Regions from separate parts of the Nocardioides sp. B129/18 genome, predicted to be linked through region 2. Evidence: predicted binding sites of a transcription regulator. Region 2 holds the regulator's gene; the other holds the start of a gene.

Region 1 (11,081 bases), on a different contig from region 2:
CGCTTCCTCGCCTCGCCGACCCGCCTGCTCGACGACGGCTCGGGCCGCGTCGCCGGCGTCGAGGTCGCCCGCACCCGCCTCGAGACCGACGTCGAGGGCGTCGTCCGTGCCGTCGTCACCGACGAGCGCGAGGTCATCGAGGCCGGGCTGGTGCTGCGGGCCGTCGGCTATCACGGCCGGCCCGTCACCGACCTGCCCTACGACGCCGCCAGCGGCACCGTGCCGAACGAGCACGGCCGGGTGCGCCCGGGCGTCTACGTCGCCGGCTGGGTCAAGCGGGGGCCGAACGGGTTCATCGGCAGCAACAAGGCCTGCGCCCAGGACACCGTCACGACCCTGCTCGACGACCTCGACGCCGGCGTCGTCACCCCGCCGGCCGGGCCGGCCGGCACCGCCGACCTGGTCGCGACGCTGCGCGAGCGCGGCGTCGACGTGCTCGACGCCGACGACTGGCACGCCCTCGACGCCGAGGAGCGTCGACGCGGCACGTCGGCCGGGCGCCCGCGCACCAAGATCGTCGAGATCGAGGAGATGCTCCGCGTCGTCGCGGAGGCCCGCGAGGCCGCCGGGCGACGCAGTGGGTACGCTGCGCAACGCAGGAGGCGGGGACTCTTCGAACGGAGCTGACAGCGATGACCACCAGCGGCCAGGCGCGTCCGGACGGGCGGCAGGTGCGCTGGGACCGGCACAACCAGGAGCGCCGTCAGCGCATCATCGACGCCGCGATCGGCGTGATCAGCGAGAACGATCCGGGCGCGGAGTTCCACGTCCAGCAGATCGCCGAGCGCGCCGGCCTCTCCCGCACGGTCATCTACCGGCACTTCAGCGACCGCGCCGACCTCGACCGCGAGATCCAGGTCGCCATCCTCGACGACCTGTGGGCCCTGCTCCTGCCGGCGGTCACGCTCGACGGCACCATCCCCGACATCATCGAGCGCATCGTCTCCACCTACGTCACGTGGGCGGTCGACCATCCCTCGCTGCACCGCATCGCCGAGCAGGACACCATCGGCGACAGCCCGCTGCAGCAGGGCATCGAGGTCATCGCCCGTCAGCTCGTCGAGCTCATCGAGACCGCCGTCGACCTCCTCGGGGTCGACCCGCCCTCGGAGCTGCGCGCCGCGCTCGACCCCCTCGTCTTCGCGCTCGTGGGCGCGGTCTTCGCCGCCGTGCGGCGCTGGGTGAGCCGGCCCGTGCGCGAGCCCGGCGCCGAGGTCGTCGTCGCGCTGGTCACCGAGTCGGTCTGGTACATCCTCGACGGCCACGCCCACGCGCTGGGCATCGAGCTGCAGCGCGACCAGCCCATCGAGGAGCTCCTGGCCAGCGTGGAGGCGGAGGGGGAGGCGGGGTGAGCCTCGACCCCGACGGCCTCGAGCGGCTCTGGACGCCGCACCGCATGGCCTACGTCCGCACCGCGGGCCCCGAGGAGGCCGACGACGGCCCCACCTGCCCGTTCTGCCGCATCGCGGCGGCGCCGGCCGGGGGAGAGGGCGACCTCGTCGTGGCCAGAGGCGAGTCGGTGTACGCCGTGCTCAACCTCTACCCGTACAACCCGGGGCACCTCATGGTGCTGCCCTACCGCCACGTCGCCGACTACGCCGACCTCGACGACGTCGAGACCCGCGAGCTCGCCTCGTTCACCAAGACCGCCCTGCGCGCGATCCGGGCCGTCAGCAGCCCGCACGCCTTCAACGTCGGTCTCAACCTCGGCGGACCGGCCGGCGGGTCGCTGGCCGACCACCTCCACCAGCACGTCGTCCCGCGGTGGTCCGGCGACGCCAACTTCATGACCGTCGTGGCCGGCACGAAGACCCTCCCGCAGCTCCTCGGCGACACCCGGGGTCTGCTCGCGCAGGCCTGGGACGACGCCGAGGCGGGTCTGGAGCCCGACCCCCGCTAGCCTGCTGCCGTGCTCGACAGGTTCAAAGGCTTCTGGCAGGGCGTCATGCTCGCGCCCTTCGTCCGCCTCTTCATCCGCCTCGGGATCAGCCCCGACGCCGTCACCTTCGTCGGCACGCTCGGCGTCTGCTTCGGTGCGCTGGCCTTCTTCCCGCGCGGCCACCTGCTCACCGGCGTCCTGGTGATCACGGCCTTCGTCTTCAGCGACCTCATCGACGGCCAGATGGCCCGTCAGACCGGGCGCTCCTCGAAGTTCGGCGCCTTCTGGGACTCCACCCTCGACCGCATCGGCGACGGCGCGATCTTCGGCGGCCTGGTGCTCTACTTCGCCGGTCCCGGCGACTTCTACCTCTACGCCTGCCTCTCGCTGTACTGCCTGGTGATGGGCTCGGTCACCTCCTACGCCCGCGCCCGCGCCGAGTCGCTCGGCATGGACGCCAAGGGCGGCCTGGCCGAGCGGGCCGACCGCCTCGTCGCGATCCTCGTCATGACCGGGCTCGGGGCGATCTTCGACCTGCCGATCCTCATGTACCTGACCCTGTGGGTCCTGGCCTTCGCCAACACCGCCACGGTGGTCTACCGCGTGCGCAAGGTGCACGCCCAGGCGGTGCTGGACCCGGCCCTGTGAGGGCGCCGGCCCGCCACTAGAATCGGGGACATGTCTGACACCACTCCCGAGGTCCCCGCGACCGGCACCACCCGCGTGAAGCGGGGCATGGCCGAGATGCTGAAGGGCGGCGTCATCATGGACGTCGTCACGCCCGAGCAGGCCAGGATCGCCGAGGACGCCGGAGCCGTCGCCGTGATGGCCCTCGAGCGGGTCCCGGCCGACATCCGCGCCCAGGGCGGGGTGTCGCGGATGAGCGACCCCGACATGATCGACGGCATCAAGGCCGAGGTCTCCATCCCCGTGATGGCCAAGGCCCGCATCGGTCACTTCGCGGAGGCGCAGGTGCTGCAGAGCCTCGGCGTCGACTACATCGACGAGTCCGAGGTCCTCACCCCGGCCGACTACGAGAACCACATCGACAAGTGGGCCTACACCGTGCCGTTCGTGTGCGGTGCCACCAACCTCGGCGAGGCGCTGCGGCGCATCACCGAGGGCGCGGCGATGATCCGCTCCAAGGGCGAGGCCGGCACCGGCGACGTCTCCAACGCGGTCGGCCACATGCGCACCATCCGCAAGCAGATCCGCCAGCTCGCGGCCCTCTCCGAGGACGAGCTCTACGTCGCGGCCAAGGAGCTGCAGGCCCCGTACGCCCTGGTGGCCGAGGTCGCTGCGGCCGGTCGTCTGCCCGTGGTGCTGTTCACCGCCGGCGGCATCGCCACCCCGGCCGACGCGGCGATGATGATGCAGCTGGGCGCCGACGGCGTGTTCGTGGGCTCGGGCATCTTCAAGTCCGGCAACCCCCAGCAGCGCGCCGAGGCCATCGTCAAGGCCACGACGTTCTACGACGACCCCGACGTCGTCGCCAAGGTCTCCCGCGGCCTGGGCGAGGCCATGGTCGGCATCAACGTCGAGGAGCTCCCGCAGCCCCACCGTCTCGCCGAGCGGGGCTGGTGACCCGGAGGTCGCTGGCAGCATCGGCACGGTCCGACGGCGGCCGTCCCCACGCGGGGGCGGCCGCCGTCGGCGTCCGTGCGACCTCTAGGCTCGCCGCCGTGTCGAGCCCCACCATCGGCGTCCTGGCCCTGCAGGGCGACGTCCGCGAGCACCGCCGGTCCCTGGAGTCGCTGGGGGTCGCCACCCTCGCCGTGCGACGCCCCGACGAGCTCGCCGCCTGCGACGGCCTGGTGCTGCCCGGAGGGGAGTCGACGACGATCATCCGGCTGGCGCGCATCTTCGAGCTGCTCGCGCCGCTGCGGGCGGCGGTCCGCGACGGGCTGCCGGTGCTCGGCACCTGCGCGGGGATGATCCTGCTCGCCGACCGCGTGCTCGACGGGATGGAGGGTCAGGAGACCATCGGCGGCCTCGACATGACGGTGCGCCGCAACGCCTTCGGGCGCCAGGTCGACTCCTTCGAGGGCGAGGTCGACGTCGTCGGCCTCGACGCCCCCGTGCACGGCGTCTTCATCCGCGCGCCGTGGGTCGAGGACGTCGGTCCGGGCGTGGAGGTGCTGGCCCGCGCGCAGGGCGGTGAGGCCGACGGTAGGATCGTCGCCGTTCGCGAGGGCCGTCTGCTCGCCACGTCGTTCCACCCCGAGGTCGGGGACGACACCCGGGTGCACGGACTCCTCGTCGACCTGGTCCGCGGCGGCTGAGCCGCGGGGGCCGGTCTCGGGCGAGCCGAGATCAGTGACGATCCCGTGATCCAGCGAGTGAAGAGGTAGCGCATGTCCGGCCACTCCAAGTGGGCGACCACCAAGCACAAGAAGGCCGCGATCGACGCCAAGCGCGGCAAGCTGTTCGCCAAGCTGATCAAGAACATCGAGATCGCAGCGCGCATGGGCGGACCGGACCCCGCCGGCAACCCGACGCTCTACGACGCCATCCAGAAGGCGAAGAAGCAGTCGGTCCCGAACGACAACATCGACCGCGCGGTCAAGCGCGGCGGCGGCCTCGAGGCCGGCGGCGCCGAGTACGCCACGATCATGTACGAGGTCTACGGCCCCCAGGGCGTCGCGCTGCTCATCGAGTGCCTCACCGACAACAAGAACCGCGCCGCGATGGAGGTGCGCACCGCCGTCACGCGCAACGGCGGCACGATGGCCGACCCCGGCTCGGTCTCGCGCCTCTTCGAGCGCAAGGGCGTCGTCGTGGTCACCAAGGCCCAGGAGGGCAAGGAGATCACCGAGGACGACGTCCTCGAGGCCACCCTCGACGCCGGCGCCGAGGACGTCGCCGACCACGGCGAGGCCTTCGAGATCACCTCCGCCCCCGGCGACGTCGTCGCGGTGCGCACCGCGCTGCAGGCCGCGGGCATCGACTACGACTCCGCGGACGTCCTGTTCCAGGCGTCCATGGACATCCCGGTCGCCGACCCCACCGCCGCCACCAAGGTCTTCAAGCTCGTCGACGCCGTCGACGACCTCGACGACGTGCAGAACGTCTTCTCCAACGCCGACATCCCCGAGGACGTCCTCGAGGCCATCGACGCCTGAGTCCGCCCGGGTCGCCCGGGTCGCTGGGCCCCCGCGGACCGCTCCCGCCCGCGTGTCGCCGTCCCCGGCGGCCGCGGGCGGGCTACGTTGGGGCGTGCGAACAGACGTTCGACACCCCGTCGTCCGACACCGAGGAGGAGCCGCGTGCGCGTGCTCGGCATCGACCCCGGCCTCACCCGCTGCGGGCTGGGCCTCGTCGAGGGCTCGGTGGGCCGTCCGCTGCACCTGATCGACGTCGGCGTCGTGCGCACCAGCGCCCAGCTGCCGGTCGCCGAGCGGCTGGTCACCATCGAGCGCGGCGTCGAGGCCTGGATCGAGGAGCACCGGCCCGACGCGGTCGCCGTCGAGCGGGTCTTCGCCCGCTCCGACGTCAGCACCGTCATGGGCACCGCCCAGGCCAGCGGCATCGCGATGGTCGTCGCGGCCCGGCGGGGGATCCCGCTGGCGCTGCACACGCCCTCGGAGGTCAAGGCCGCCGTCACCGGCAACGGCCGCGCCGACAAGGCCCAGGTCGGCGCGATGGTCACCCGCATCCTGCGCCTGGACGCCGTCCCCAAGCCCGCCGACGCCGCCGACGCGCTGGCGCTGGCCATCACCCACGTCTGGCGCGGCGGCGCACAGGCCCGCCTCGAGCAGGCCCGCGCCCAGCTGCGCACCACCACCGGGAGGATCTCGTGATCGCCTTCGTCCGCGGGCGGGTCGCCGGCGTCACGCTCTCCACCGCCGTGGTCGACGTCGGCGGCGTCGGGTTCGAGGTGCAGTGCACGCCCGGCACCCTCGCCACGCTGCGCGAGGGCGCGAGCGCCACCCTGCCCACGAGCATGGTCGTGCGCGAGGACTCCCTGACCCTCTTCGGCTTCCTCGACGTCGAGGAGCGCAGCACCTTCGAGCTGCTGCAGACCGCGTCGGGCGTCGGCCCGAAGCTGGCCCAGGCGATGCTGGCCGTGCTCGGCCCCGACGACCTGCGCCGCGCCGTCGCCGGCGAGGACGTCAAGACCCTCACCCGGGTGCCCGGGATCGGCCAGAAGGGCGCCCAGCGGATCATCCTCGAGCTCAAGGACCGCATCGGCGCGCCCACCGGCCTGGCCCGGCCCGCCGTCGTCGCGCCCGGCGAGGAGCCGTGGCGCGAGCAGGTCGTGCAGGGCCTGATGGGCCTGGGCTGGTCGGCGCGCGACGCTGCCGGCGCGGTCGAGGCCGTCGCCGACCAGGCCGGCGACCAGCCCGACGTCGGCGCGCTGCTGCGTGCCGCGCTGCGCACCCTGGCCCGGAGCTGATCCGTGGCCCGTCACGACGACGCCGATCTCGGCGGCCTGGGCGACCTCGACCCGCTCGACCCGCTCGCTCGCGCCGAGGCGGCCCACCTCGACCGTCTCACCGCCGCCGAGGCGGAGGGCGACGAGCGCGCCGTCGAGGCGGCGTTGCGTCCCCGCACGCTGGAGGAGATCGTGGGCCAGGCCCGTGTCCGCGACCAGCTCGGGCTGGTGCTCGAGGCCGCCCGACTGCGGGGCCGCGCGCCCGACCACGTCCTGCTCTCGGGCCCGCCCGGCCTCGGCAAGACCACGCTGGCGATGATCATCGCCGCGGAGATGGGCGCTCCGCTGCGGCTCACCTCCGGCCCGGCGATCACCCACGCCGGCGACCTCGCCGCGATCCTCTCGGGCATGAACGAGGGCGACGTCCTGTTCATCGACGAGATCCACCGCATGTCCCGGCCGGCCGAGGAGATGCTCTACATGGCGATGGAGGACTTCCGGGTCGACGTCGTCATCGGCAAGGGCCCCGGCGCCACCGCGATCCCGCTCGAGATCCCGCCGTTCACCCTCGTCGGCGCCACCACCCGCGCCGGCCTGCTGCCCGGGCCGCTGCGCGACCGGTTCGGCTTCACCGCGCAGCTGGAGTTCTACGAGCCCGACGAGCTCGACCGCATCGTGCACCGCTCGGCGGGGCTGCTCGGCGTCGCGCTCACGCCCGAGGGCTCGGCTCAGATCGCCTCGCGCTCGCGCGGCACCCCGCGCATCGCCAACCGACTGCTGCGCCGGGTGCGCGACTTCGCCCAGGTGCGCGCTGACGGCGTCGTCACGGAGACCGTCGCCGAGGCCGCGCTCGACCTCTACGAGGTCGACGCCCTGGGCCTGGACCGCCTCGACCGCGCCGTCATCGACGCCCTCTGCGCCCGCTTCGGCGGCGGCCCGGTCGGCATCTCGACGCTGGCCGTGGCCGTGGGGGAGGAGCGCGAGACCGTCGAGGAGGTCGCCGAGCCGTTCCTGGTCCGCCTGGGCTTCCTGGCCCGCACGCCGCGCGGACGCGTCGCCACCCCCGCGGCCTGGGCCCACCTCGGCCTCCGCGCCCCCGCGCCCGGCCCGGACGCCCCGCTCTTCGAGGAGTGAGCCCCCGCCCGCGGGGGTGAGGCGCGGGGCTCGGCCCGGGCCGAGCCCGCGGTGCGGGGACCAGCGTCAGGGACCGGCGTGTCCGCGGTTACACTCAACCGTCGCGCGCGCCGGGCCCGTCCCGGACTGCGTGCGACGCTCGTCGTCTGCCGCCATGTGAAGGGTCTCTCGTGAAGGAACTGGCCTCGTTCCTGCCGCTGATCTTGATCGCCCTGGTCTTCTGGGCGCTCCTGATCCGCCCGCAGGCCCGACGGGCGAAGGAACTCTCGGCGATGCAGCGCTCGTTGAGCGTGGGCGAGGAGGTCATCCTGACCTCCGGCGTGTTCGGCGTCGTCGAGCAGCTGGAGGACGACCACGCCCGGCTCGTGATCGCTCCGGGAGTCACCATCAAGGTCGCACGCGGCGCCATCGGGGGCGTCGTCCGACCCGACGCCCAGCCGGATGTCCCGGCCGGGCCTGAGGAGAGCTGAAGACAATGGCACGCAACACTCCCCGGCCGGGGCGCACCCTCGTGGTGTTCTTCCTCGGGGTGGCGATCCTGTACGGCTTGGTGACGCTCGGCGGCACCTGGAAGCCGGCACTCGGCCTCGACCTCGAGGGCGGCACGCGCATCACGCTCATCGCGAAGGGCAACCCCTCGACCGAGAGCATCAACGAGGCGCGCAAGATCATCGACGAGCGCGTCAACGGCTCGGGCGTCGCGGAGTCCGAGGTGACCACCCAGGGCAACCGCTTCGTGGTCATCGAGATCCCCAAGGACGCCCGCCGCGACCTCATCGACACCGTGCAGCGCCAGGCCCAGCTGCGCTTCCGCCTCGTGGCGTGCGCCCCGGGCACCGGCGCGTGCGCAGCAGCCGCCGGCGCGAGCGCCGGCACGGGCGCGGGCACCGGCACCACCATCCCCGGCGTCGGCGCGGGCAGCGGCTCCACCGGAGGCAGCCAGGGCAACAACCGCCCGGCCCCCGCGTTCGGTCGCGTCCACGCGGCCGACACCAGCCCGTCCGCCAGCCCGTCGACCAGCCCCTCGGCCAGCCCGTCCGCCAGCACCTCCGGCGACGCCAGCCCCTCGGCCAGCCCGTCGGCCAGCGGCTCGGACGCCTCCGTGCCCGGCACCGTCGCGAAGCTCAGCGCCGACCAGCAGAAGCTCGTCGACACCTGCCTGTCCTCGGCCGCCGACGACAAGCTCACCGCCAAGCCGCTGGACTGGCGCTCCAAGCCCACGTCGGCCTGCATCGCGGCCTACAACGCCTACCAGTGCCCCACGGCCGCGCCGTTCCAGGCGATGCCCGACGACCCGAAGCTGCCGCTCATCACCTGCAGCGAGGACGGCATCCCCTACCTGCTCTCCGCCGCGGCCGTCGAGGGCACCAACCTCAAGACCGCCGGCACCGCGGTGCCGCAGGGCGGCATCGAGCCCGTCGTCACCCTGCAGTTCGACGGCACCGGCACCAAGCAGTTCGCCGCCATCTCGACCGCTCTGGTCGGCAGCGACGACCTGTTCGCGATCGTCCTCGACGGCTCCGTCCTCAGCGCCCCGCGGATGACCGGTCGCATCGTCGACGGCAACGCCCAGATCGAGGGCGACTTCACCCAGGCCAGCGCCACCAGCCTCGCAACCAGCCTGCGCTACGGCTCGCTGCCGATCGCCTTCGAGAAGCCCTCGACGCAGACCATCGGCCCCTCGCTCGCCGGCGACCAGCTCAACGCCGGCATCGTGGCCGGCCTGGTCGGTCTGATCCTCGTGGCGATCTACTGCCTGGTCTACTACCGCGGCCTGGGCCTCGTGGTGCTCGGCTCGCTGGCCGTCGCAGCGGCGATCACCTATGCGATGGTGCTGCTGCTCGGCGTCAGCGCCGGCTTCACGCTGACTCTGCCCGGCATCGCCGGACTGATCATCGCGGTGGGCATCACGGCGGACTCCTTCATCATCTTCTTCGAGCGCATCCGCGACGAGATGCGCGAGGGCAAGTCGATGCGCGTCGCCGTCGAGTCCGGCTGGGCCCGCGCCCGCGTCACTCGCCTCGCGGCCAACGTGGTCTCGCTGCTCTCGGCCTCGGTGCTCTACCTGTTCGCCACCGGCGTCGTGAAGGGCTTCGGCTTCGCGCTGGGCCTCTCCACGGTCATCGACCTCGCGGTCCTGTTCTGGTTCACCAAGCCCGCGGTCTCCTTCCTCGCCCGCTACCGGTTCTTCAACGGCGGCGGCAGGATGTCGGGCCTCAGCCCGGAGTCGCTCGGCATGGACGCCACCGCGGTCCCGCGGACGTCCTCGCTCAGCTCCAAGCTCTCGGCAGGAGGGAACGCCTGATGGGCAAGTTCTCGCGGCTCGGCAACGAGCTCTACAACGGCCGCCGGTCGATCGACTTCGTCGGTCGTCGGGGCGTGTTCTACGCGGTCTCCCTGGCCCTCGTGGCCGGCGCGATCGCGATCATCCTGCTCAAGGGCATGAACTTCGGCGTGGAGTTCACCGGTGGCGTGCAGTACCAGGCCACCGTCCAGGCCGGCGAGGCCACGCAGGACGAGGCCGACACCCTGCGCCAGAAGATCGCCGACTCCGGCGTCGAGGGCGCGGGCAACCCGACGGTCACCACGGCCGGCGACTCCGGCCTGATCATCCAGGTCGAGGAGCTCTCGCAGGCCGCCAACGACCAGCTCTCCGGGATCATCACGAGCGAGCTGAACATCGCGCCCAGCCAGCTCTCGCAGGACGAGATCGGCGCCAGCTGGGGCCGTGAGGTGGGGCAGCGCGCCGCCATCGGCGTCCTGGTGTTCCTGATCCTCACGGTGCTCTTCATCTGGGGCTACTTCCGCGAGTGGAAGATGTCGGTGGCCGCGCTGGTGGCCCTCTTCCACGACATCGCGCTGACGATCGGCGTCTACGCCATCTCCGGCTTCACCGTCACCCCGTCCGCGGTCACCGGCCTCCTGGCGATCCTCGGCTTCTCGCTCTACGACACCGTCGTGGTCTTCGACAAGATCCGCGAGAACACCAAGGACCTCCGCGGCTCGAGGACCACCTACGCGGCCGCGGCGAACCTGGCGGTCAACCAGACGCTGGTGCGCTCGATCAACACCTCGATCGTGGCGCTCATCCCGATCGGCGCGATCCTCTACGTCGCCACCGTCCAGCTCGGTGCGAGCTCGCTGCAGGACCTCGCGCTCGCGCAGTTCGTCGGCATGGCCGTCGGCGTGTACTCCTCGGTGTTCCTCGCGCCCCGCGTGCTGGTGCACCTGAAGTCCACCGAGGACGAGGTCAAGCTCGCCGAGAAGCGGGCCAAGGCCCGCGCCAGGGCGCAGGCCGACCGCTACGCCAGCGTCCCGGCCTTCAGCGACGACCTCGCCGTGGCCGAGGAGCCGGCCGAGCTGAGCGAGGACGACGAGGTCGTCCCGGCGGCCCCGCGCACGGCGCCGCCGCGTCAGCCCGAGGCCACCGGCCGCGGTCGCACCGCCCCGTCGGCCCGCGGCCCGGTCGAGCGCAGCGGCTCCGCGGGTCGGCAGCAGCCGAGCCGGCAGTCGAAGTCCAAGCGCGGCAAGCGCTGAGCGTGGACACGGCCATCGCCCTGGCCTCGGCCCGCGAGGCGCTGGGCCGCCACCTGCGCGACGTCCCCGACTTCCCCGAGCCGGGGGTGGTGTTCAAGGACATCACCCCCGTGCTCGGCGACGGCGAGGGGCTGCGCAGCATCGTCGAGGGGCTGG
Region 2 (19,224 bases):
GGCGCGCTCGCCTAGGCTGTGGCGGCCATGCCGAACCCCGCCCCCGCTCCCGCCCCGTCCGACCCCGACGCCCAGGCCCGCTCCGCGCGGGTCCGCGCCGTGCTGGGCGGCGCCGTGGCCGCGCTCGGCGGCACCGAGCGGGAGGGCCAGGTGGCCATGGCCGAGGCCGTCGCCGCCGCCTTCGAGGAGGGCGAGCACCTGCTCGTCCAGGCCGGCACGGGCACCGGCAAGTCGCTGGCCTACCTGGTGCCGGCGCTGCTGCACCGCGAGCGCGTAGTCGTCGCCACCGCCACCCTCGCCCTCCAGCACCAGCTCGTCGAGCGCGACGTGCCGCGGCTGGTCGAGGCCATCAAGGGCACGGCCGGCGTCGACGCCTCCTACGCCGTGCTCAAGGGCCGCTCGAACTACGCCTGCCTGCATCGCATCCGCGAGGGCGTCCCGGACGACCAGGGCGTGCTCGTCGACGTCCCGCAGGGCTCGATGGCCGAGAAGGTGCTCGAGCTGCGGGCCTGGGCCGAGGAGGAGGCCGAGGGCGGCGGCACCGGCGAGCGCGACGCCGCCCCGCGCCACACCGAGCGCGAGTGGCGTCAGGTCAGCGTCGGCCACCGTGACTGCCTCGGCGCCAGCCGCTGCCCGTTCGGCCAGGAGTGCTTCGCCGAGCAGGCCCGCGAGCGCGCCCACCGCAGCCACCTGATCATCACCAACCACTCGCTGCTGGCCATCGACGCCATCGAGGGCGTCCCGATGATCCCCGAGTACGACGCCGTCGTCGTCGACGAGGCCCACGAGCTCGTCGCCCGCGTCACCCAGGCCGCCACCGACGAGCTGTCGGCCGCCGACGTCGAGCGGGCCGCGCGCCGTGCGCAGCGGCACGTCGACGGCTCCGAGGCCGATGACCTCGCCGACGCCTCCGACGCCCTGCGCGCCGCGATCAACGACACCCGGGCGGGCCGGCTCGAGCAGCTGCCCGTCGACCTCAGCGACGCCCTCGCCCTCGTGCGCGACGCCGCCCGCGGCTGCATCTCGGCCTTCCCGAAGGAGTCCGGCGAGGACGCCGACCCCGGCCGCCAGCAGGCGCGCGGCGGTGTCCAGGAGGTCTTCCAGATCGCCGAGCGGATGGCCGCCTGCAGCCAGCACGACGTCGTGTGGCTCTCCGAGGGCGGCGAGCGCATCCCGCCGCGGCTGTGCGTCGCGCCCCTGCAGGTCTGGGGTCCGATGCGCGAGCGGCTGCTCGCCGACAAGACCGTCGTGCTCACCTCCGCCACCCTCATGCTCGGCGGCGACTTCGGCGCCGTGGCCGGCAGCCTGGGGCTCAAGCCCTCCGAGCGCAGCGACGCCGGCGCCGCGCCCGCCACGGCCGCCGACGCCCAGCCCTGGCGCGGCCTCGACGTCGGCAGTCCCTTCGACTACGGCCAGCAGGCGATCCTCTACGTCGCCCGCCACCTCCCGCCGCCGGGCCGAGACGGCCTCGCGCCCGCGGCGCTCGAGGAGATCGTCGAGCTGATCGACGCCGCCGAGGGCCGCACGCTGGGCCTGTTCTCCTCCCGGCGCGCCGCGGAGGCGGCCGCCGAGGCGGTGCGCGAGCGGCTGCCGCACCTCACCACCCTCGCGCAGGGCGACGCCCAGCTGCCCGAGCTCGCGCGGCAGTTCGTCGCCGATCCCCACACCTGCCTCTTCGGCACGCTCTCCCTGTGGCAGGGCCTCGACGTCCCCGGCGACACCTGCCAGCTCGTCCTCATCGACCGCATCCCGTTCCCGCGGCCCGACGACCCCCTCATGAGCGCACGCCAGCGCGCCGCCGACCAGGCCGGCGGCAACGGGTTCATGCAGGTGGCCGCCACCCACGCCGCGCTGCTGCTGGCCCAGGGCGCCGGCCGCCTGATCCGCTCGGTCGGCGACCGCGGCGTCGTCGCGATCCTCGACCCGCGGCTGGCCACCGCCCGCTACGGCGGCTTCCTGCGGGCCAGCCTCCCGCCGATGTGGAGCACCACCGACCCCGCCCTGGTGCGTCAGGCGCTCGCGCGCCTGGCCGCCGCAGGGCGGGGCTGAGGGAAACCTTCGAGGACGCCACCTCGGCGCGCGTGGCGCACGGCGTGACTCGTGGATCCCTACCGCACGAAGGAGGAGGGGCCAGCGTCGTCCTCCGGGTCGTCCTCGATGCCGCGACGCAGGTTCTCCGGCAGCTCCAGCCCGTACTTCTCGGCGAGCAACATCGTGGCGCCGAAGTGACGTGCTTGCCTCACCGTGTCGGACAGCACATGCGAGTTCGTGCCTGCTCCTGCTAGAGCGGCAATGACTGGCATGCCCATGCGGGCGTTCTTCACAGGAACCCGCTTGCCGTCGCCGACCTGTTTGAGCAACCTTTCCACCGCGGCCATCAACCGGTGGTCGTCGCGGAGTTTCTGGCTCCAGTTCACTCGGCCCTTTGCAGTGCTGAAGGCTTCGCCCGCCCGTTTCACGGATTGTGCCTTGACAGCCTGATTCCTGTATCCACGGGCGACCATGCGGTCGATCATGTGCTTCATCTCGGGGTCCTTGGCGTCGTAGCCGTACGAATAGCAGACGCGAGTGGCGATGGCGCCGGTCAACGCCTGCATGGCGATGAGGTCGAGCCCGATCGCGGCGGCACTGCCAAGTACAGGGACAGGGATCATCGCCAGCGATCCCAGGGCTGCTCCCTCTGCTGCTCCGAGGGTCGCCCACCTCAGGACCATCCCGTCCGTGAGACTCTCGAGGTCCTTGAGATCCAGCTCGCGGAGGTCCTCGAGTGCTTCGATCTCCTTGCCCTGCTCGCGGTGATATGCCAGGACCTTCTCAGGGTCGGTCAGCTCGACGACCCAGTCATTCAGGAGCTCAAGAAGTCGAACCATGTTGCGCAGGGTGGGGGCCAGTGCCGAATCCAGCATGTCGCTGGCAGCGTCCTTGACCCGCTCCGGCGCGGCGTTCGCGATCTTGCTTCCGGCCTTCGAGGCAGTGGCCTTGGTTGCGTCGACCGACGACTCGAGCGCTTCCCTGGCCTTCGGCGGCAGCAAGGCCCTTCGTCCACGCGCCTTCTTCTCCCAATGCGCTTGAAGCTCCTTCCACCTCTTATGCTCATAGGCGGACATCGGTCCTTGCGCGGGCGCCTCGTCGTTCATGGCAGTGAGGCTAGGCCAGCCCTCCGACACCTCGGCAGGTTCAGCGCCGGAGTGGGTGGGCCGGAACAGGCGGCTCATCTGCGTGGACATGGCGCGTCGAGGGCATGGCTCGGAGTCGCCAGCCGACTTCGAGCCCAGAGCTCGCCGTGATGCACCGGAGATCGACGTCCTGTGCCACGGCAGCCGGGAGACCGGCTGGGGTGGCACCTCGGCGACGGCCGCTACAGGTGCGCGACGCCCTCGTAGGGGCTCAGCGAGAGGTCGAAGAACGACGCCACCGTCGGCGCGACGTCGTAGGTGTGCGCCGCCGCCACGGAGGTGCGCGCCTTCGGCACCCGCGGGTGGCCGCCGGCCAGCCAGAAGGGGATCGGGGCGGTGGCCGGGTGACCGTGGTTGCCCGGGATCGGGTTGCTGGTGGCGCTGGGGTCCGAGAAGCGCCAGCCGGCCTCGCAGTAGGCGACGAGGTCGCCGGCGCCCGCGCCCAGCCGCAGCGCGGCCGGCTCGTGGGTCTCCAGGACGCCCTCGGTGGCCTCGGCCAGGCGTCGCATCCGCGCGATCGCCGCACTGCGCTGGGAGGCCGCGCCGGTCCAGTAGCAGAGGTCGGCTCCGCCGTTGTCGGCGATCTGCACCTTCCCCGCGAGCAGCGGGTCGGCGTCGAAGGCGCTCTTCAGGCTGATGAACCGGTTCGGCAGCGACCAGTCCATCGAGTGGTCGGCCAGCACGCAGACCAGGGCGTCCTTCCACTGGCCCGAGGCCTTGAGGGCGTCGACGAACCGGCCGACCTGGAGGTCGGTGTCGGCCAGCGCGAGACGGCGGGCGACCTTCAGCGTGGTGCCGGTGAGGTCGGCGTGGCCGAAGCGGTCGATGTCGCCGAGGTTCACGAACATCAGGTGCGGGTCGTAGTCCTGCACCATCGCCAGCGCCGCCTGCATGATGAACAGGTCGGGGGCGTGGTCGGTGATCGGCAGCGTCGGCGAGGGCTCCCAGCGGCGGCCGGCGCGCGTGCCGAAGATGCCGTAGAGGTACTCCTTGGAGAGCACGGTGGCGGTGCGGTACCCGCGGGCTCGGAGCCGCTCGATGACCGTGACGGCCTTGAGGTCGGTGGGGCGATCGAGATCGCGGACGACCTTCTCGGCCCGGTCGTAGACGCTGTTGGCCGGGACGCCGGTGCGGTCTGGCCGCAGCCCGGTCATCATCATCGTGTGGTTCGGGATGGTCTCCATCACCGGCAGCGAGCGGGCCCGCGGCAGGTTGAGCCCCCCGGTGCGCAGGGCGTGCAGGTTCGGCGTCAGCGTGGCGCTGATCTCCGAGGGCCGGCAGCCGTCGATCACCAGCACGTAGGCACGACGTCGGGTGGCCGGTGCGGGGGCCGCCTCCGCGGCGGTGCCGGTGAAGACCAGGCCCGCGGCGGCCGCGGCCGCGCCGCTGAGCACGGTGCGTCGGCCGCTGCGCATCTCGCGCAGGCCGCGCTCGAAGGGCCGCTCGTCGGTGCGCGGGTGCGAGGAGGAGGTGCACATCAGGCGTTCACCGGTCCCTCGGCGGCGCTCAGCGCGTTGCTGCCGGCCAGCGTCCGGTACGACACCGACCAGGTGGCCGGCGAGGTGCGCACCCGGCGGTCCCCGATGACGAACCAGTCGCACTGGGTGCGTTCGGGGGTGACGTCGAGGACGCAGAACCCGTGGCTGTCGAAGTCGAGGTACTGGATGTGCCGGTTGGCGGCCTTGATGGCGGTCTCGACCGCGACGCTCGCGGTGCGCGGGGGTGCGCCGGTGATGTCCTTGAGGTTGTTCGAGGTGATCGAGGCACCGACGAACTCCACCGCCAGCGACTCCCCGACGGCCGGGTAGAGCGAGGCGTCGCTGGGCAGGTCGGCCGCCCAGCCGGAGTGGATGTCGCCGGTGATGAAGACGACGTCGCGGGTCTGATGGTCGGCGAGGTGCTGGAAGACCGTGCGTCGGTCGGCGGTGTAGCCGTCCCACTGGTCGACGTTGTAGGGGATGCCGTCGGTGGGCAGCACGCCCGTGGCGGTGTGCAGCGCGGTCGCGAGCTCGCGGGGCAGCGTGCCGAAGTCGACCGGCGCGATCATCACCGGGTTGCCGATGATCTTCCACTGCACGGCCGTGGAGGCCAGCGACTGCTTGAGCCAGGCCATCTGGGCTGCGCCGGTGATGGTGCGCGAGGGATCGTCGACCGCGCCGACGCCGGGGCCGGGGGAGGCGACCTGCTCGGAGCGGTAGGAGCGCAGGTCGAGCATGCTGATCTCGGCGAGCTGGCCGAAGCGGAAGCGGCGGTAGAGCCGGTCGCCGTCGCCGAGGGCGGCGGTGCCGTTCAGGCGCACCGGCATCCACTCGTCGTAGGCCCGGTGCGCGCGGGCGCGGCGCCGCGTCCACGAGCCCTCCGTGGCGGGCGTGTGGTTCTCCGCGCCGCCGGACCACTGGTCGTTGGCGACCTCGTGGTCGTCCCAGGTGATGATCCAGGGGTAGGCCGCGTGGAGGTCCTGCAGGTCGCGGTCGGTCTTGTACTGCGCGTGGCGCTGGCGGTAGTCGGCGAGGCTGAGCACCTCGTGCGCCGGCACGTGCGGGCGCACGTCGACGTCGTCCTTGCCGTAGCCGTACTGCCCGGGGCCGTACTCGTAGAAGTAGTCGCCGAGGTGGACGATCAGGTGCAGATCGTCGCGCGCGGCCAGGCCGCGGTAGGCGGCGAAGTAGCCGGCCTGCCAGTTGGCGCAGGAGGTGAACCCGAGCCGCAGGTGCCGCAGCTCGGCGTCGTGCGCGGGCGCGGTGCGGGTGCGGCCCACGCGGCTGACCTGGCCGGCCGCCGTGAAGCGGTACCAGTGCCAGGTGGCCGGAGCGAGGCCGCGGACGTCGACCTTGACGGTGTGATCGCGCGCCGCGGAGGTCGCGAAGGTGCCCTTCTTGACGATGCGCCGGAAGCGCCGGTCGGTGGCGACCTCCCACACGACGTCGGTGCGCGGACCGCGGCCGCTGCCGGGCAGTGCGGTGGCGGTGGGCGTCACGCGCGTCCAGAGGACGACGGCGTCGGGGAGCGGGTCGCCCGAGGCGACGCCGTGCTGGAAGACGCGGTGCGTGGCGGCGTCAGCGCTGGAGCCGAGGGCGCCGACGGCGCCGGCCGTGCCGACGGCGACGGGCGCGGAGGCCAGGACGGCGCGGCGGCCGACGGCGGGGAGATCGAGGTGGGTCACGCGCCCTCAACGCAGCAAGGGCTCCGGAGGTGACGGCGCGGGCGGCAGGTGTCGCGGAGGCGTCGCCGAGCGTTCACCCGCGGGCCATCGGGGACGGCCCGCGGGTGGCGTGGCTCACAGGATCACAGGCTGCGCAGCACCGCGGTGACGACGCCGAGGATCCGCGCGTGGGTGCCGTCGATGGGGTCGTAGGCCGGGTTGTGCGGCATCAGCCACACCTGGCCGTCCTTGCGCTGGAAGGTCTTCACCGTGGCCTCCCCGTCGAGGAGCGCCGCGACGATCTGGCCGTTCTCGGCCGTCTGCTCCTGGCGGACGACGACGAAGTCGCCGCTGCAGATGGCGGCGTCGACCATGGAGTCGCCGACGACCTCGAGCAGGAAGAGCTGGCCCTCGCCGACGAGCTGGCGCGGCAGGGGGAAGACCTCGGAGACCTGCTCCTCGGCCAGGATCGGGCCGCCGGCCGCGATCCGGCCGACCACCGGCACGTAGGCCGCGGAGGGGACGGTGTCGCCGATGCCGGTCTCGTCGTAGGAGCTCTCGTCGGCCGAGGAGATCGAGCGCCGGGCGGCGAGGACCTCGGGCAGGAAGACCTCGAGGGCGCGCGGCCGGTTGGCGTCGCGGCGCAGGAAGCCCTTCTCCTCCAGCACGCGCAGCTGGTGGGCGACGCTGGAGGTGCTGGTGAGGCCGACGGCCTGGCCGATCTCGCGCATGCTCGGGGGGAAGCCGCGCTTCTCGATGGCCTCCTTGATGGTGGCGAGCACCTTCAGCTGGCGCTGGGTGAGACCGGTGGCGTCCGGCGGGCCGTCGGGGAGCTCGGAGACGGTCTTGCCGCGCGGCTTCGCAGACGACTTCTCAGGAGAGGTCTCAGGCGAGGTCGGGGAGGCCTTCTCGGCGGGATCGGGGCGGTCGCGGGTCGGCATGGCCTGACGGTAGCGAGACCGGACGCCGGACTCAAACATCTGTTCGAACTCGGCGTGTCCGCAGCCCGGGAGACACGGAGGGTCGGCCGGCCGGCCCTGAGTCGAACACGTGATCGAGATCGCTCTTGTGTTCGATCGAACACCTGATCTACTCTGGATCCAGTTCGAACATCCGTGCGAATCCCGACCCTCGGGCCGCGATCGTCCGGAACTGTCGGCGCCGACCGATAGACATCCGTCGTCCCACTCCCACTTCCCCAGGAGTCCCGATGAGCACCCTGATCCTCCAGCCCGCCGCCCGCCCCGCCCGCTCCGCCGCTCGGCCCGCCGTGCGTCCGGTCGCGCGGCCCTCCGGCACGGTGCGCCTGACCCGGCGCGGTCGTCTGGTGGTCTTCGTGCTCGCCCTCCTGATCGTGCTCGGCACGGGCATCGCGCTGGCGGCCGGCTCGGTGGCCACCCAGGAGCCCGGCACCCCCGAGCCGACCCAGGTCATCGTCGTCCGCTCCGGGCAGACCCTCTGGGACATCGCCGCCGCCCACGCGCAGGACGGTGACGTCCGCGGCATGCTCACCCACCTCCAGCACCTCAACGCCCTCGACGGCGGCCTGGTGCGCGCCGGTCAGCGCCTTCAGGTGCCGCTCGACTGAGCGCAGCGCGGGCCGTCGGCCCGCCTCAGACGTCGTCGGCCGCCTCGACCCCGGCCGACGCCACGGGGAAGACGAGGGGCGGGCCCACGGCCCGCCCCTCGCGCCGTCTCCGGACCCGGCACGCCGGAGGGCGAAATGCGGTCGCCTCCTCGGACGCGGGCAGGGAGGATGGATCCTCGTGGGTCACGTCGACGTCTCCGGAGTCCGCTACGAGCTGCCCGACGGGCGGGTGCTGCTCGACGACGTCTCGTTCCGGGTCGGCGAGGGCGCGATCGTCGCACTGGTCGGCGCCAACGGCGCGGGCAAGACCACCCTGCTGCGCATCGTCACCGGCGAGCTGGCACCCCACGCCGGCGTGGTGACCCGCTCCGGCGGGCTCGGCGTCATGGGGCAGTTCGTCGGCGTGCGCGGCACGGGGGAGGAGCAGCCCACCGTCGCCGACCTCCTGCTCTCGGTGGCGCCGCCGGCGGTCCGGGCCGCCGCCGCCGAGGTGGCGCGCTGCGAGCTGGCCCTCATGGAGGTCGACGACGAGCCCACGCAGATGGCCTACGCCACCGCGCTCGGCGACTACGCGGACGCCGGCGGCTACGACCTCGAGGTGGCCTGGGACGTCTGCACGATGGCGGCCCTCGGCGTCCCGTTCGAGCGGGCCCGGCACCGCGACGTCGCGACCCTCTCGGGCGGCGAGCAGAAGCGCGTGGTCCTCGAGGCGCTGCTGCGCGGCCCCGACGAGGTGCTGCTGCTCGACGAGCCCGACAACTACCTCGACGTCCCCGGGAAGGTGTGGCTCGAGCAGCGCCTGCGCGAGTGCGGGAAGACCGTGCTCATGGTCAGCCACGACCGCGCCCTGCTCGACGCCGTCGCCACCCGCATCGTCACCGTCGAGCTGGGGCATGCCGGCAACACCGTGTGGACCCACCCCGGCGGGTTCTCCGACTACCACCAGGCGCGCCGCGACCGCTTCGAGCGGTTCGAGGAGATGCGTCGCCGCTGGGACGAGGAGCACGAGAAGATCATCGCCCTCGTGCACCGGCTGCGCGTGAAGTCGGAGTACAACGACGGCATGTCCAGCCAGTACCGCGCCGCGCAGACGCGGCTGCGCAAGTTCGAGGAGGCCGGCCCGCCCACCGAGCAGCCCCGCGAGCAGCAGGTGGCGATGCGGCTGAAGGGCGGTCGCACCGGCAAGCGGGCCGTGGTGTGCGAGCAGCTGGAGCTCACCGGACTGATGCGCCCCTTCGATCTCGAGGTCTGGTTCGGCGAGCGGGTGGCGGTGCTCGGCAGCAACGGCTCGGGCAAGTCGCACTTCCTGCGGCTGCTCGCCGCCGGCGGCACCGACCCCGAGCTCGGCAACCGGCCGGTGAGCGAGCGTCCGATCGAGCCGGTGCGCCACCGCGGCCTCGCCCGGCTCGGCGCGCGGGTGCAGCCGGGCTGGTTCGTCCAGACCCACCAGCACCCGGAGCTCCTCGGGCGCACCCTGCTGGAGATCCTTCACCGGGGCGAGCAGTCGCCCGACGGCCGCGGCCGCCCGGGCATGCCTCGCGAGCAGGCCAGCCGCGTGCTCGATCGCTACGAGCTCTCGGCCAGCGCCGAGCAGCGCTTCGAGTCGCTCAGCGGCGGCCAGCAGGCGCGCTTCCAGATCCTGCTCCTCGAGCTGTCCGGCGCCACCCTGCTGCTGCTCGACGAGCCCACCGACAACCTCGACGTGCAGTCCGCCGAGGCGCTGGAGGCCGGGCTCGAGGCGTTCGAGGGCACGGTCGTGGCCGTCACGCACGACCGCTGGTTCGCCCGCGGGTTCGACCGGTTCCTGGTCTACGGCGCCGACGGCGAGGTCTACGAGGCGCCCGAGCCCGTGTGGGACGAGCGCCGCGTGGAGCGCTCCCGATGAGCCCGCGAGCCGGCCTCGAGCCGACCCGCGTCGTGCCGGTCGACGCCGACGACGCCCCGGCCTTCGAGGCCTGGAACGACGTCCTCACCCGCGGCGAGCGACACGGCCGCGAGCGCTACGCGACGCCGTGGATGCCGGGGGAGATGCGCGAGCGGCTGCGCTCGCCCGAGGTCGGGACGCAGATGGAGGCGTGGGCGCTCGTGGAGGGCCCGCCCGGTGAGGGAGCCGTGCGCGCCTCCGCGCTGCTGGAGTGGCGCACCACCGACAACCTCGACCGCATCGACGCCCGCGTCATGACCGACCCCGCGGTGCGGGGCCAGGGGCACGGCACCCGGATGCTCGACGCCGTCGTCGAGCGCTGCCGAGCGCTGGGACGCTCGCGGCTGGGCGCCGACGCCTGGTGGCCCATCGCGGCCGGCACCGACGGCGAGGGCACCGTGGGGGCCGACTTCCTGCGTCGGCGCGGCTTCGCCCTCGGCATCTCCGAGGTGCTGCGCGTGCTGCCGTTGCCCGTGGCCTCCGAGCGGCTCGAGGCGCTGGCTGCCGAGGCGGCCGCCCACCACGGCGCCTATCGGATCGAGTCGTTCGTCGGTCCGGTGCCCGACGCGTGGGCGCAGGCCTGGGGCGTGCTGGCCGGCTCGCTCGAGGTCGAGGCGCCCACCGGCGGCATCGAGATGGAGGCGCACGCCTCGGGTGCCGCCGAGGTGCGCTCGGAGGAGGACGTGATGGCCCGCCAGGGCCGCACCCCCCACCGCGCCGTCGCCCTCGACGCCGACGGTGCGCTCGTGGCCTACACCGAGGTGGTCACCACCGAGCACGAGCCGCACCGCGCCTACCAGTGGGGCACGCTCGTGCGGCCCGACCACCGTGGGCACCGCCTCGGGCTGGCGGTGAAGCTCGCGGCGCTCCGGCTGCTGGTCGAGCACGCGCCGCAGGTGCGCGAGGTCTTCACCTGGAACGCCGAGGTCAACGGCCCGATGATCGCGGTCAACGAGCAGCTCGGCTACCGCGCGGTCGAGCGCGCCGGCTGGTTCGAGCGCCGGCTCGACTGACGCCGTCGCTCGGGGAGGTCCGGACGTGGCGACGCCCCCGGCGCCGGCTCGGGGCCGGACGCCGGGGGCGTCGAAGGACACGGCGTGGGAACCCCACGTCCCCACCGTGCCCGCCGGACCGCCCACCCTCGTCAGAGGCGGCCCGGGGCTCGGGTGCGAGAGGACCTAGGAGTTCGTCGTCTTCTCGTCGGAGTCGAGCTTGACCTTGACCGTCTTGGTGTCGCCTCCGCGGACGAAGGTGACCGTGACGGTGTCGCCGGGGCGGTAGGAGCGGATCGTCGCGACCAGCGAGTCCGAGCCGGTGACCTGGGTGTCGTCGATCTTGGTGATGACGTCGCCCTTCTTCAGCCCGGCGTCGGCGCCGGTGGAGCCGCTGCCGACCTCCTCGACCTTCGCGCCGTTGGTGAGGCCGACCTGGGCGGCGGCGTCGCTGCTGGCGGCGTCGGAGACCGAGATGCCCAGGCGGGCGTGGGTCGGGGTGTCGCCGTCGAGCATCTGCTGGACGATCGGCATGACCTCGTCGATCGGGATCGCGAAGCCCAGGCCGATCGAGCCGCCCTCGTCGCTGGAGCCGAACGGCGAGGAGCCGCTGCTGCCCGAGGTGCGGATGGAGGCGTTGATGCCCACGACGTGGCCGGCCATGTCGATGAGCGGACCGCCGGAGTTGCCGGGGTTGATCGCCGCGTCGGTCTGGATGGCCGGGTAGACGGTGGCGTTGCCGGCGTTGTCGGAGCCGACGTCGACCGGGCGGTCCAGCGCGCTGACGATGCCGCTGGTGACGGTGGACTCCAGGCCGAACGGCGAGCCGATCGCCACGACGCTCTGGCCGACCTCGAGGTTGGCCGACTTGCCGATCGTGGCCGGGGTGAGGTCGCTGACGCCCTCGGCCTGGATGACGGCGGTGTCGGTGAGGGAGTCGGTGCCGAGGATCTTCGCGGTGTGCGTGGAGCCGTCGGAGAAGGCGACCGTGATGGTGCCGTTCTGCCCGGCGACCTCGACCACGTGGTTGTTGGTGAGGATCTTGCCGTCGGAGCTGAGGATGATGCCCGAGCCCGAGCCGGCCTCGCTGCTGCCCTGGACGTAGATCTTCACGACCGACGGCAGCACGGTCTGCGCCGCCTTCTCGACCGAGCCGTCGGGGGCGGGGGCGTTGGTGGAGTCGACGACCTTCGACGTCGTGATCGAGCTGTTCGAGCCGCTGCCCGAGCCGCCGTCGTCGTCGAGGGCGTTGTAGGCGGCCGCGCCGCCGACGCCGGCCGCGCCGCCCGCCAGGACGGCGGCCGCGATGAGCGTGGCCACCAGGCGCTTGCGCGAGGGCCGGCGGGTGAACGCCGCCGCACCGGCCGGCTGCTCGGCGCCGGAGGAGACGACGTCGTCGTAGGTCGGCTGGGCACCGGGGGCCTGCGTCGGGTACATCGCGGTGGGCTCAGGGCCGGTCTGCCACGGGGAGCCGCCGGCCGCGGGCGGCGGGTAGCCGCCGGCCGGCTGGATCGGGGCGGTGGGCTCAGGAGCGTCGCCGGAGGGGCGCGGGGCCCGGTAGGGGTCGTGCGCGCCCGCGTCCGCGGAGCGAGGGTCCTGCGGGTTCTCGGGCTGACCCTCGGGACGAGGGCCGTCGGGGTGGTCGGTCATGTCCCCACTGTGTCCAAGGACCCTGTGACGAAACTGAGACCTCTCTGGTGAGTCGCCCTGAACCCGCCTGCCTGCGCGGGATCCCGGTCCTGGGACGACCCGTTGCTCACCCTTGTGGTGCCCGTCACACTGCATCCATGACGGCACCTGACCCCCGCTTCGCCGAGGACCGCCTGGCCCACTGGGCGCAGACCATCCCCGACGAGGAGTGCATGCGCTACCTCGACCGCACCTGGACCTGGGCCCAGTGGCACGACCGCGTCCGACGCACCGCCGGCGCCCTCGCCGACCTCGGCGTCGGCCGTGGCGACGTCGTGGCCTACCTCGACAAGAACCACCCCGCCGGCGTCGAGGTCTCCCTCAGCGCGGGCATGCTCGGCGCGGCCACCGCGATCGTGAACTTCCGCCTCGCCGGCGACGAGCTCGACTACGTCGTCAACGACTCCGGCGCCACCGTGCTGGTCGTCGGCACCGAGCTGATGCCGGCGATCGAGCGGATCCGCCACCTGCTCACCGGCGTGCGCACCATCGTCGCGCTCACGCCCGACGGCGTCGACGACGAGTACGAGCGTCTGCTCGAGAAGGCCACGCCCCGCGACCGCGAGCCCGGCACCGACCCCGACGACACCTACCTCGTCCTCTACTCCTCCGGCACCACCGGCCGGCCCAAGGGCGTGATGCTCTCCCACGCCAACCTCGTCGCGCACACGGTGAACTCCCACGACGGCTGGGTCTTCGAGCGCGGTGACAAGTCGATGGTCTCGATGCCGCTGTTCCACGTCGGCGGCTCGTCCTACGTGCTCTTCGGCCTCCACGACGGCATCGGCACCGTCATGACCCGCGACCCCGACGGCGCGTCGCTGGCCGGGGCGATCATGCACGGCGCCAACCGCACCTTCCTGGTGCCGGCGGTGCTGCAGCAGGTGCTCGGCGCCGGGCCCGACGCCGTCCGCCTCTTCGGCGCGCTGAAGACCTACACCTACGGCGCCGCGCCGATGCCGGCCCCGCTGCTGCGCGCGGCGATGGAGGCCTGGCCGGGCACCGAGTTCATGCAGGTCTACGGCCTCACCGAGGTCTCCGGCGTCGCCACCCACCTGCTGCCCGAGGACCACCTCGACGCCGAGCACCCCGAGCGACTGATGTCGGCGGGCCGCGCCGTCCCCGGCGTCGAGATCCGGGTCATCGACCCCGGCACGCTCGAGGACGTGCCCGACGGCGAGCCCGGCGAGGTCTGGCTGCGCAGCCCGCAGCTGATGAAGGGCTACCTCAACAAGCCCGAGGCCACCGCCGAGGTGATCACCGCCGACGGCTGGTTCCGCACCGGCGACATCGGCCGCCTCGACGACGGCGGCTTCCTCTTCGTCGAGGACCGCCTCAAGGACATGATCATCAGCGGCGGCGAGAACATCTACAGCCCCGAGGTCGAGCGGGTGCTCGCCGAGCATCCGGCCGTGCTCGAGGTCGCCATCATCGGCGTCCCCGACGAGCAGTGGGGCGAGGCGGTCAAGGCCGTCGTCGCGCTGCGCGAGGGCGCGAGCGCGACGCCGGAGGAGATCGTCGCGCACTGCCGCGAGCACCTGGCGCACTACAAGTGCCCCAAGAGCGTCGACATCGTCGAGGCGCTGCCGCGCAATCCCACCGGCAAGATCCTCAAGCGCGAGCTGCGGGCGCCCTTCTGGGCCGGCCGCTCCCGCGCCGTGGGCTGAGCGGCCCGCCTCAGCCTGGCAGGACCCGGCCGTACCTGGCCGGACAGGGTGCGGTGTCCACGTGGACACCGCACCCTGTCGTTCACCTGCGCCCGCTTGGATGCAGGCGTGAGCACCCCTGACGTCGGGCCGGGCCTCGGGGCCGCCGACGCCCCGAGCCCCCTGCGGCGGTCCGCCGCCGCGCCCGCCCCGCGCACGCTCGTCGACGTCCTGCGCGCCACCGTGGCGGCGCACCCGGACGCGATGGCGCTCGACAACGGCATCGAGCAGCTGACCTACCGCGACCTCGCCGAGGCCGCCGAGCAGCTGGCCGAGGAGCTCCACGGGCTCGGCGTGGGCGTCGGCGACCGCGTCGGCGTGCGGGTGCCCAGCGGCACCCTCGAGCTCTACATCGCCATCCTCGGCACGCTGCTCGCCGGCGCCGCCTACGTGCCCGTCGACGCCGACGACCCCGACGAGCGGGCGCGCGTGGTCTTCGGCGAGGCCGACGTCGCGGTCGTCGTCGGCGCCGACCTGCAGCTCGAGCCGCGCGTCGAGCGCGAGCCCTGCGAGCACCGCGATCCCGGGCCCGAGGACGACTCCTGGATCATCTTCACCTCCGGCTCCACCGGCACCCCCAAGGGCGTCGCGGTGAGCCACCGCAGCGCCGCCGCGTTCGTCGACGCCGAGGCCCGGATGTTCCTCGTCGACGCGCCGCTCGGCCCCGAGGACCGCGTCATGGCCGGGCTCTCGGTGGCCTTCGACGCCTCCTGCGAGGAGATGTGGCTGGCCTGGCGACACGGCGCCTGCCTGGTGCCGGCGCCGCGGGCGCTGGTGCGCAGCGGCCTCGACGTCGCGCCGTGGCTGGAGGCCAACCGGGTCACCGTCGTCTCCACCGTGCCGACCCTCGTGAGCCTGTGGCCGGCCTCGGCCCTGGCCCGCATCCGCCTGCTCATCCTCGGCGGCGAGGCGCTGCCGCCGGAGGTCGCCGCCCGGCTCGTCGGCACCACCGGCGACGGCCGGCGTCGCGAGGTCTGGAACACCTACGGCCCCACCGAGGCCACGGTCGTCGCGTGCGGCGCGCAGGTCGACGGCGAGGGGCCGGTGCGCATCGGCCTGCCCCTGGACGGCTGGGACCTCGCCGTCGTCGACGAGCACGGGCACGAGGTGCCGCCCGGCGGCACCGGCGAGCTGATCATCGGCGGCGTGGGCCTGGCCCGCTACCTCGACCCCGCCAAGGACGCCGTCGCCTACGCGCCCATGCCGACGCTCGGCTGGGAGCGGGCCTACCGCTCCGGCGACCGCGTCGTCCACGACCCCGAGGGCCTGCTGTTCGCCGGCCGTGCCGACGACCAGGTGAAGGTCGGTGGACGCCGCATCGAGCTCGGCGAGATCGACTCCGCCCTCCTCGCGCTGCCCGGCGTCGTCTCCGCCGCGGCCGCCGTGCGCCGCACCCCGGCCGGCAACCCGCTGCTGGTCGGCTACCTCACCGTCGACGACGCCTACGACCCCGCCGGGGCGCTGGCGACCCTGCGCCGCGACCAGCCGGCGGCGCTGGTGCCGCGGCTGGCGATCGTCGACTCCCTGCCCACCCGCACCTCCGGCAAGGTCGACCGCGACGCCCTGCCGTGGCCCCTGCCCGAGGTCGACGCCGACGTCGGCCTCGCCGGGCGTGCGGCCGTGGTCGCCGCGGTGTGGCGCGAGGTGCTCGGCGCGGGCGTCCGCAGCGCCGACGACGACTTCTTCGACCTCGGCGGCGGCAGCCTCAGCGCCGCGCAGGTGCTGACCCGGCTGCGTCCCGAGCATCCCGAGCTCGCGGTCGGCGACCTCTACGACCACCCGACGGTCGGAGGCCTCGGCGCGTTCCTCGACTCCCTCGCCGCCTCCGACGACGCCGGCCCCGGCCGCGAGCGCACCATCAAGCCGACACCGGTGAAGACCCAGGCCGGGCAGGTGCTCGCGACCCTGGCGCTGCGGCTGCTGGCCGCCCCGCGGGCCCTGGTGTGGAGCGCGCTGGCCGCCCGGCTGGCCCATGACCTGGGGCCGAGCCTCGGTGCGGAGGCCGCGACGGCGTGGCTGCCGACCGTCTCGTGGTGGTGGCTGCTGCTCGGCCTGCTGGTCTTCGTCAGCCCGCCGGGCCGGATGGTGCTCGCGGCGGGTGCTGCCCGCGCCTGGCTTCGCGGCGTCGGACCCGGCGACCACCCGCGCGGGGGCCGCGTCCACCTGCGGCTGTGGGCCGCCGAGCGGTCCGTCGACCAGCTGGGCGCGACCTCCCTCAGCGGCGCCGCCCTCATGACCTGGTACGCCCGACTCCTCGGCGCGCGGGTGGGTCGCGACGTCGACCTGCACACGCTCCCGCCGGTCACCGGCCTGCTGCGGCTGGGCCGGGGCTGCTCGATCGAGCCCGAGGTCGACCTCTCCGGCTGGTGGATCGACGGCGACGTCGTGCACCTCGGCGAGGTGCGCGTCGGCCGGGGAGCCCGCGTCGGCACCCGCTCGACGCTGTGCCCCGGCGCGGACGTGGGCCAGGAGGCCGAGGTGGCGCCCGGCTCGGCCGTCGTCGGCGTCGTGCCCGACGGCGAGTTCTGGTCCGGGGCCCCCGCGGTGAGGGTGCGCGGCTCCGCTCGCGGCCCCTGGTCGGCGCGTCCCGACGGCGGGCGCGCCTGGGTGCTCGCCTTCGTCGCCGCCGGTCTCCTGCTCGGCGCGCTGCCCGCGATCGCCGCCGCCCTCACCGCGGTCGTGGTGCTCGCGGTGGCCGACCTCGACGCCGACGGCCCCGGCGCCCTGCTGCTCGGCCTGCTGCCCTGGCTGCTGCCCGCTGCGCTGCTCGGCTCGGTGCTCCTCGCGCTGCTCGTGCTGGGCATCGTCCGGCTGGCGGGCCTGCGCCTGCACCCGGGCGTCCACCCCGTGCGCAGCCGCACCTCGCTGCAGGTGTGGGTGACGATGCGGGTGCTCGACGAGGCCCGCACCTGGCTCTTCCCGCTCTACTCCTCCCAGCTGACGCCGGTCTGGCTGCGACTGCTCGGCGCCCGCATCGGCCCGGGGGTCGAGGCCTCGACGGTGCTGATGGTGCCCAGCCTGACCACGGTCGGTGAGCTGGCGTTCCTCGCCGACGACACCCTCGTCGGCGGCTACGAGCTCGGCGGCGGCTGGCTGCGCATCGAGCGGGTCAAGATCGGCAAGCGCTCCTTCCTCGGCAACTCCGGCATGGCCGCGCCCGGGCGTCGCATCCCCAAGCGCTCCCTGGTGGCGGTGCTCTCGGCCGCCCCGGCCCGCAAGGCCGCCAAGGCCGGCATCTCCTGGCTCGGCAGCCCGCCCGCGCCGCTGCGCCGGCCCGACGCGGACTCCGACGACGCCCGCACCTACGCCCCGCCCCGCCGGCTCAAGATCGCCCGCGCGCTGTGGGAGATCGCCCGGCTCGTGCCAATGGCGCTGGCCGTGCTGCTGCCGCTCGGCGTCGGCCTCCTGGCGCTCGAGGGGCTCGCAGACGCCGAGGGCGTCGGCGGCGCGGTGCTCGCGCTGGTGCTCACCGGCGTCGGGCTGGTGGGCGCCGGGGCCCTCGCGGCGCTGCTCGCCGTCGTCGCGAAGTGGGCGCTCGTGGGTCGCCACCGCGCCGGCGAGCGTCCGCTGTGGAGCTCGTTCGTGTGGCGCAACGAGCTCGCCGACACCTTCGTCGAGACCCTCGCGGCGCCGTGGTTCGCCCAGCACGTCACCGGCTCCCCGGTGCTCACCACCTGGTTCCGGATGCTCGGCGCGCGCATCGGCCGCGGCGTGTGGTGCGAGAGCCACTGGCTGCCCGAGACCGACCTCGTCGTGCTCGGCGACGGCGCGTGCGTCAACCAGGGCAGCGTGGTGCAGACGCACCTCTTCCACGACCGCGTGCTGGCGATGGACGAGGTGCGGCTCGAGCGCGGCGCCACCCTCGGCCCCAACTCGGTGGTGCTGCCGTCCGCGACGATCGGACGGCACGCTACGGTCGGCCCGGTGTCCCTGGTGATGAGAGGCGAGTCGGTGCCGGACAAGACCATCTGGATCGGGAACCCGATCGGCCCGTGGGACGAGGCCTCGGCCCGCGTGGAGACCGCCCGGTGAGGCTGCCCACCGCCGACCCCTACGTCCCCGAGCACGGCGATCCCTCCTACGCCGTCCGGCGCTACGAGCTCGACCTGGCCTACGCCGTCGAGGGCAACCGCCTCTCCGGCGAGGCCGTCCTGAGCATCGAGGTGCTCGAGGAGACCGACCGGCTCGTGCTCGACCTCGCCCACCTGGGGGTGGAGAAGCTGCGGCTCGACGGCGCCCGCCTGGCCCGGCGCCGGCACCGCGGGAACCGCCTCGTGCTCACCCTCGCCGAGGACGTCGTGCCCGGCGCCGAGCTGCGGCTCGTCGTGCGCTACTCCGGCTCCCCGCGCCCCCTCGGCGTCAAGCACCTCGGCGACGCCGGGTGGGAGGAGCTCGCCGACGGTGTCATCGTGGCCTCCCAGCCGCACGGCGCGCCCACCTGGTTCCCGTGCAACGACCGGCCCGACGACAAGGCGACCTACCGCATCAGCATCGCCGCGCCCACCGGCTACCGCGTCGTCGCCAACGGCGAGCTCGCCTCGCGGCGTCGCCGCGGCAGCGGCGAGACCTGGGTGCACGAGATGGACACCCCGATGGCGCCCTACCTGGCCACCGTGCAGATCGGCCGCTACGAGGTCACCGAGCACGGCGAGGTCGACGGCGTCGCGGTGCGCACGATCGCGCCCGCCGACGTCGACCTGACCGACAGCTTCGACCGGCAGCCGGCCATGCTCGAGGCCTTCACCGAGCTCTTCGGCCCCTATCCCTTCGCGGGCTATGCCGCCGTCGTCACCGACGACGACCTCGAGATCCCGCTGGAGAGCCAGAGCCTCTCGACCTTCGGCCGCAACCACGCCGACCCCGACTGGGCCCAGACCCGCCTGATCGCCCACGAGATGGCCCACCAGTGGTTCGGCAACGCCGTCACCGTGCGGGGCTGGCGCGACATCTGGCTGCACGAGGGCTTCGCCTGCTACGCCGAGTGGCTGTGGTCGCAGGCCTCCGGCG

Evidence for each region. Region 2 encodes LexA, which represses DNA repair genes until DNA is damaged. Its sites were predicted from a motif close to TCGAACANNTGTTCGA; they were not measured.
Region 1: the regulator LexA is predicted to act here: its motif matches at 5,098-5,113, upstream of ruvC (crossover junction endodeoxyribonuclease RuvC).

What each region holds. Positions count from the first base shown of each region.
Region 1 covers NZ_JBUZJI010000032.1:30,521-41,601, forward strand. The annotation lists partial or broken gene ACZDWJ_RS17740 (FAD-dependent oxidoreductase) at 1-627, shown strand, start outside; gene ACZDWJ_RS17745 (TetR/AcrR family transcriptional regulator) at 633-1,352, shown strand; gene ACZDWJ_RS17750 (HIT family protein) at 1,349-1,900, shown strand; gene pgsA (phosphatidylinositol phosphate synthase) at 1,910-2,527, shown strand; gene pdxS (pyridoxal 5'-phosphate synthase lyase subunit PdxS) at 2,558-3,463, shown strand; gene pdxT (pyridoxal 5'-phosphate synthase glutaminase subunit PdxT) at 3,562-4,161, shown strand; gene ACZDWJ_RS17770 (YebC/PmpR family DNA-binding transcriptional regulator) at 4,234-5,001, shown strand; gene ruvC (crossover junction endodeoxyribonuclease RuvC) at 5,146-5,679, shown strand; gene ruvA (Holliday junction branch migration protein RuvA) at 5,676-6,275, shown strand; gene ruvB (Holliday junction branch migration DNA helicase RuvB) at 6,279-7,388, shown strand; gene yajC (preprotein translocase subunit YajC) at 7,559-7,858, shown strand; gene secD (protein translocase subunit SecD) at 7,864-9,693, shown strand; gene secF (protein translocase subunit SecF) at 9,693-10,925, shown strand; gene ACZDWJ_RS17805 (adenine phosphoribosyltransferase) at 10,946-11,081, shown strand, end outside.
Region 2 covers NZ_JBUZJI010000005.1:88,513-107,736, forward strand. The annotation lists gene ACZDWJ_RS05440 (ATP-dependent DNA helicase) at 28-2,049, shown strand; gene ACZDWJ_RS05445 (EcsC family protein) at 2,109-3,137, opposite strand; gene ACZDWJ_RS05450 (alkaline phosphatase family protein) at 3,359-4,654, opposite strand; gene ACZDWJ_RS05455 (alkaline phosphatase D family protein) at 4,654-6,339, opposite strand; gene lexA (transcriptional repressor LexA) at 6,462-7,259, opposite strand; gene ACZDWJ_RS05465 (LysM peptidoglycan-binding domain-containing protein) at 7,529-7,906, shown strand; gene ACZDWJ_RS05470 (ABC-F family ATP-binding cassette domain-containing protein) at 8,085-9,791, shown strand; gene ACZDWJ_RS05475 (GNAT family N-acetyltransferase) at 9,788-10,843, shown strand; gene ACZDWJ_RS05480 (S1C family serine protease) at 11,009-12,472, opposite strand; gene ACZDWJ_RS05485 (long-chain-fatty-acid--CoA ligase) at 12,610-14,178, shown strand; gene ACZDWJ_RS05490 (Pls/PosA family non-ribosomal peptide synthetase) at 14,287-18,249, shown strand; gene ACZDWJ_RS05495 (M1 family metallopeptidase) at 18,246-19,224, shown strand, end outside.